DNA from 2 places in the Microbulbifer sp. SE14 genome. Region 1 is predicted to be linked to the other one. Evidence: predicted binding sites of a transcription regulator. Region 1 holds the regulator's gene; the other holds the start of a gene.

What was found. The regulator FNR, encoded in region 1, switches genes on or off when oxygen is low (the NO sensors DNR and NnrR bind a similar motif). The targets are predictions, from matches to a motif close to TTGATNNNNATCAA.
Region 2: AC6R19_RS18675 (OmpW/AlkL family protein) is a predicted target of FNR. The motif match lies at 1,371-1,384, and genes of this name have one in related genera.

The regions. Positions count from the first base shown of each region.
Region 1 is NZ_JCBAJA010000017.1:65,352-68,767, reverse strand. It holds gene hemN (oxygen-independent coproporphyrinogen III oxidase) at 1-1,098, shown strand, start outside; gene fnr (fumarate/nitrate reduction transcriptional regulator Fnr) at 1,178-1,909, shown strand; gene AC6R19_RS13290 (hemerythrin domain-containing protein) at 1,906-2,562, opposite strand; gene AC6R19_RS13285 (outer membrane beta-barrel protein) at 2,815-3,303, shown strand.
Region 2 is NZ_JCBAJA010000031.1:53,879-57,294, forward strand. It holds gene AC6R19_RS18670 (OmpW/AlkL family protein) at 296-1,096, shown strand; gene AC6R19_RS18675 (OmpW/AlkL family protein) at 1,562-2,233, shown strand; gene AC6R19_RS18680 (OmpW/AlkL family protein) at 2,359-3,174, shown strand.

The DNA.
Region 1 (3,416 bases):
TGGTACCGCGACAGGGTCGCTGACGTGCCGGTGACGCAGCTGCACCTGGGCGGCGGCACGCCGACCTTTCTCGGTGATAGTGACCTGCGCCGCCTGGTCCGGGGGCTGGGGGAGGTGTTCGACCTGCGCGCCGGCGACGGTGTCGAGTACAGCATCGAGGCGGATCCGCGCACCCTCGAAATCGACACCCTGGATACGCTGCGCGAACTGGGTTTCAACCGCCTCAGCCTCGGCATCCAGGATTTCGATATCGAGGTACAGCGCACGATCAACCGTATCTGCAGCCCGGAACAGGTGGCGCAACTGACCGGCGCGGCGCGGCAGCGCGGCTTCGAGTCCGTCTCCTACGACCTGATCTACGGCCTGCCGCGGCAGGATCCCGCCAGCCTGCAGCGCACCCTGGATCGGGTACTGGAACTGGCCCCCGACCGTATCGCCCTCTACCACTACGCTCACCTGCCGCACCGCTTCAAGGCGCAGCGGCTGATCGATACCGACCTGATCCCGGGGCCGGCGGACAAGATCGCCATGCAGCTGGCGGCGGTGCAAAAGCTCGGGGAGGCAGGCTATGAGTTTCTGGGCATGGACCACTTCGCCGGGCCCGGCGACGAGCTGGCCAGGGCGGCCCGGGCGGGCCTGCTGGCGCGCAACTTCCAGGGCTACACGGTAATGCCCGCGGGCGCGCTGGTGGGACTGGGGGCCTCGGCGATCAGCTACAGCCGCGACGGCTACTGGCAGAACCTGCACAGCCTGAAGGAATACGCCCAGGCGATCGGCGAGCGGGGCTCGGCGATCGGCCGCGGCTGGTTGCTGGACGGGGACGACCGGTTGCGCCAGTGGTTGATCGGCGAACTGATGTGTCGCCTGCGCCTGGACAAAGGCGAGGCCTCCCACCGCGCCGGCGCGCCATTTGAGGAATATTTTCGCGCGGAACTGGATCGCCTGCGACCGATGTTCGACGACGGCCTGGTATGTTGGGGCGCGGATACCTTGAGGGTCACCGAGCGCGGACGTTGGTTCCTGCGCAATGCGGCCGCGGCCTTCGACCGCCATCTGCACGGCGGCGAAACCGCCGCCCGCTATTCCCGTGTGCTCTAGTTTCGTGAAAGGTGTAGTATCCCGAGCAGGGGGCGCTGCCCCCGGTACGATACCTTTGCGGCCACGGGCGGGTATTCCCATGACGGAATCACAGACAGCGGTAAACTGCGGCAACTGCTCGGTCAGGCGCCTGTGCCTGCCCGCGGGCCTGTCCGACGGCGAGATCGACCGGCTGGAACAGGTGACCCGCCGCAAGAAGCTCGTCAAGGCCGGCGAATCCCTGTACCGCGCCGGCGATCCCTTCTCCAATCTCTATGCCATTCGCTCCGGCAGCTTCAAGACCGCGGCCATCGCCGCCGACGGCGACACTCAGGTGACCCACTTCGCGCTGCCGGGAGAACTGCTGGGTCTGGATGCCTACAGCGGCCGCAGCCACCCCAGTTACGCCGAGGCGCTGGAGGACAGCAGTGTCTGCGTGCTGCCCTTTTCCCAACTGGAAGGGCTGGCACAGCAGGTGCCGGCGCTGCAGCAGCAGATCTACAGCATCTTCTCCGAGGAATTGAAACAGGAGAACGATATCCTGCTGCTGCTCGGCAAGCGCTCCGCCGATACGCGCCTGGCGGCGCTGCTGATCAACATCTCCAGCCGCTATGCCCGCCGCGGCTATTCCGCCAGCCGCATCGTACTCTCGATGCCGCGCACCGATATCGCCAATTACCTGGGCCTCACCGCGGAGACGGTCAGCCGCCTCTTCTCCCGTTTCCAGAAGGAACAACTGATCCGCGCCAGTGGGCGCGAAGTGGAAATTCTCGACCTGGTCGGCCTCAGTGAACTGGCCGGCACCCACTGCAGTTTTGACGGCGACAGCTAATTCGGGGAGCCGTTCGATAGCGTGCTTTCCACTTGATTGAGGTCAGCTGCTTCTGCCCCCCAGCAGCTCATTCTTTCCCTCTTATGCGAACGCGATTCCGCGCGCCATGGCTCGGTCAGGTACTGGTGCAGGGATTCGTAGATCTTCCGGGTGTCGGTGTTGAAGCGGGGATCCCGTAGTTCCCGGACCTGGGCGCGGATCAGGTCCCAGTCCTTCGCGGTCATGTACAGCTCCAACTGCGGGAATATGGCGCGGTCTTCGAGTTCCATATGGCTGCGCTGCAACTCCAGGTAGACGTTGCTGGCGCTCACCAGCATGCGCCGCTCCACTGCGGCGTCGTTGGCCACCGCGTAAAACAGCGCGCTCATCTGCTTGGTGGCAGCGGCGATACGCTCGTGTTGCCGCTGCGCCGCCAACACTGAGAAGCGGTCGTGAATGGGCCTGGCCAGCAGGCGCGCGAACACCAGCTCCTCTGTCGGGTGGTGCCATTTGTCCGGGTAGACCGAGAAGTAGTCCAGGGCTTCCAGTATCAGGCCCAGGGTGGCCGGATCCCTGTCGTATTTGCCCAACTCGTGCAGCAACTGCTCGAAGGCATCGAGCAATTGCTGCATGTGTCTGTGATCGCAGCACAGTTGCCGGTAGATAGCATCCATCCCAGGTCTTCCTATATTTTCCGATACAACCATTGTTGTCGGGACGGGGGGCAGCGGCTTGATCTGGATCAAGCCGCTGCGGGATAGCACAACAGCGGAAGGGTCCGGTTTGGAACAAACGTACAACAGTTGCTGTCACAGGATGCTCTGCGGCGATTACCACCCACTTCTGTGACCCGGTAACTGTTCGGCGGCTAATAAGGCGGTTAGAATCCGCGCAATTATTGACCAACAACAAATTGGGGAATTCCTATGCGTAAGATTGTAAAAGGTGTAGCTGCGCTGGCGCTGGCCTGCTCTTCCGCCGCCTCTGCCGAGGGTGGCTACTGGGGCGCCACCGTGGGGCTGATGGACATAGACCTGCCCAACGCCGACAGCCCGATCAACCTGGGCCTGCGCGGCGGCTTTACCCTGCCCTCCGGCTGGGGTTTCGAGGGTGAGTACACCAACTCGCTGATCAGCGGTGAGGCGGATGCATTTGTCCGCGATGTGGATGTGGATATCCAGACCCTGGCCGGCTACGGCACCTACCGCTCCTACGGCGACCTCTATTTCAAGGGGCGCCTGGGCCTGCTGTACGAGGATGTCTCCGTGGGCAGCTCCAGCAGCGATGATACCGGTATCTCCCTGGGTGCCGGCGTGGGCTTCAACTACAGTCCCAACACCAATATCGAGCTGGAATACACCATGATCGAGGAAGACGTCGGCTTCTGGTCCGGCACCATGACCCTGACCTTCTGATTCCTTCCTTCACGGCGCGGCGCGAGCTTCGGGCTCGCGACCGCGCCGTCATACCTGCGCACCCCCGATTCCCTTGGTGTACAATGCGCGCCTTTCTATAGTTTCACCCTGTC
Region 2 (3,416 bases), on a different contig from region 1:
CCTCCTTATCTACCGCCGGTTCGCAGTTCGGTCGTCGGGCTGCGCCGGCGTATAACATCATTTCCTGACCGGTTTTCCTCACTCGGCAAGTGTGCGAGACGCCTCCATACCCCTGCCGCGGGTGGAGTTATTTCCTGCCAAAAAAATAACTGGCGCGCCTAAATCGCAGTAGTGTTCTTTTTTGGCGCCAATAATTGGTGTTTTTTTCTACAGCTGTGTTTTCACGCGACTAGACTGACCATTGATTGGGCTGATTGCTGTTTTAATCTGCTGAAAATCAATGGAGTTACCTCAGATGAAGATGATGCGTATCCTGACCCCGGTTCTGGCGCCCCTGGCACTGGCGGTCTCCACCAATGCATTGGCAGGGCCTTCTGGATATGTTCCCGCCCCGCCTCCTCCCGAAACCCAGGAGTTTATCGTCCGAATCGGTGCGTCTTATATAAACGCGAATTCGGACCAGATGACTTTTATCGATGAATCTTTCCTGTTCTTCGACGGCTTCCGGGCAACCATGGATCCGGATGACGAATGGGGCTGGAATATCAGCGGTGTCTGGAAGCCCCACGATCATTTCGGATTCGAGTTGATGTATGTCGACGGCGATGACCATGTCGGAGGCGACAGCAAGGGATTCTTCTCGATTTCCGGAATAGAGGGCACCGAGATTCGGAACCTCGGTAAATTCGAGGCAGACATGAGCTTCGCGTTTGCCAACTGGTATCCGCTGGATCCGTCCTGCATGTTCCAGCCGTATGTCGGTGTCGGCCTCAACTATACGGATTTCAGTGGCGAGAGCTTCCGGAGCCTTGTGCGCCAGGATCTCGATGATCTCGGTCTGACCGCGGACATGACCATGGGACATTCCTGGGGATATGCATGGCAGATCGGCGCCGACTTGAATTTCGGCCACGACAGCGCCTGGCTGGTGAATGTGGCAGCGATCTATGTGGATTCGGAAACTGATCTGGGATTCGATGTCCGGCAAGAGCCTTCAGTAGAGCCGGATCCTAACTTTCCCATAATCGTTTCCGGCGACTATCTCTACAACCCGTGGGTTTTCAACCTGTCCGTTGGCTACAGGTTTGACTTCTGACTCCTGCAACAGGAACACTATCGAGGGCGCTTCGGCGCCCTTTTTAGTTTGTGCGAAAATTTTGGTGAGGTTTTTTGGGTGGCGCAATTTTCTTCATTTTCTTCCGGCAGCCTGCTTTGGCCAGGTTGTAGCATTTCAGTTGATGAAATATGCGCCAGGCAGGCGCCGCAAAAAATTGCGCGCCAACTTTACACGAAAGTTCCAATTGCCTGCCGAAATGCCGGATATTTTTTCTACAAAGATCTATCTCGCGTCTAGTCTGAAAGTGATTGGGTTGATTGTTGTCCAAATTACCGAGAATCAACGGAGTTACCAACGATGAAGATGACGCCAATCCTGACAGCTGTGGCAATTGCAGTTTCGACCACTGTGGGATCGCAACAGGCGCTGGCTGGACCTTCGGGCTATGCCCCGCCGGTTTCTGCTCCGCCCCCTGTCTGGGGGGCCGGAACCACAGGGGTACGCGTGGGCGCTGCCTATGTGAGCCCGGACGATGACGACCTGAATTTCCGCCACTTCGAGACGTTCGACGACGACAGGTTCAGTGCTCGGCTGGAGGCCGACGAGGAGTGGACCTGGCAGATCAGCGGTTTCTGGATTCCGGTGGAGCACTGGGGCCTGGAGGTGAACTATATCGATGGTACCGAGGCGGACACGGATTTGAGATTGAGGGATGAGTTTTTCATCGGCCCCGATATCGTGGTCGACGAAACCGTTCGCCTGCGCGACATTGGCGAATTCGAAGCCAATATGAGCAACCTGTTCGTGAACTGGTATCCGATGGATCCCAACTGCCTCGGCCAGGTGTACCTCGGTCTGGGAGTCAACTACACCGATTTCGACGGAGCTCATTTCCGCCGGGGACTGTTTGACAGCCCGGACTTCGACGATGTGGATGGCCGCCTGGAGCTGGGCCACTCTTGGGGCGTTGCCGCCCAGGTGGGTGTGGACTGGGTGTTCGGCCGGCACAGCAACTGGCTGGCAAACGCCGCACTGATGTATATCGATTCAGATACTGATGTCACTTTCCGCTTTATCGATCGGAATACTGGCGCCACCATCGACCGCGTCAGGGCCGACTACGACTACAACCCCTGGGTCTTCAATCTCGGCCTGGGATACAAATTCAGCATGTGATTTCACTCGTCAATCAAGGGGCGCTTCGCGCCCCTTTTTCTACAGTCGTGCCTTTCCGTGTCTAGACTGAAGGTGATTGGGCTGATTGTTGTTGAATCAGCCGAATATCAACGGAGTTACCCCTTATGGAAAAGACGCGCATTCTGACACCCCTGGCAGTCGCAGTTTTCGCCACGGTGGGAGCGCAGCAGGCACTGGCCGGTCCGTCCGGCTATGCTCCGCCGGCCCCCTCAGCGCCCCCGGCTGTCTATGAGGCCGGCACCGTGATGCTTCGCATCGGTGCCTCCTATGTCGACCCCGATGACGACACTGGCAAGTGGAGATACGACCGGGACCTGTTCCCGTTCCTCGACGGGCTCAGGTACGAACTGGATAGCGAAACCACCTGGAACTTTACCGCGGGCTTTATGCCAGTGGACCACTTCTCGGTGGAGTTCGGCTACATCGGCGAATCTGAGCACGATCTGGACCTGACCGGCTTGCAGGGGTTCTTTGTCGATGAGTTCGGGGTCACCAGGATTGGTGCAGGAAGCATAGAGCGCCGTACCGGTACCCTGATGGTCAACTGGTTCCCGGTGTGCAAGGAATCCTGGGTACAGCCCTATATCGGTCTCGGCGGTCACTACACGGACTTTGACAATGAGAGCTACCGCCAGATCGCAAATGACTATCTGGCAGAAGTGGCCGGCGCAATCGGGCCGGCCCGGTTGATTGTGGACGACGACTGGGGCTGGGCGGGCCAGATAGGAGTGGACATCATGCTGGGCCGGGACAGCAACTGGCTGGTGAACGCCGCCGTGCAGTACCTGGATTTGGAAGTCCAGACCGACTTGCACTATCCGGTGCCCGGATTCTTCGACCCCGTCGTCATCAATGCGGCGAGAACAGAAATTGAACTCGATTCCTGGGTATACAACCTGGGCATCGGCTACAAGTTCTGATCTTCTCCCGATTGCCAATCGGCAGAGAAAGGCGCTTCGGCGCCTTTTTTGTATGGGCGGTGTTCCCGCTGTGCAAAACGGCTGTCCATGATTTTGTCATTCGGGCCATCCCTGGCCCTCACCCCTTTGGGGCAGCCTTTCGGCTGTGCAAAACGGCTGTCCGTACCGTTTTGTCATTCGGGCCATCCCTGGCCCTCACCCCTTTGGGGCAGCCTTTCGGCTGTGCAAAACGGCTGTCCGTA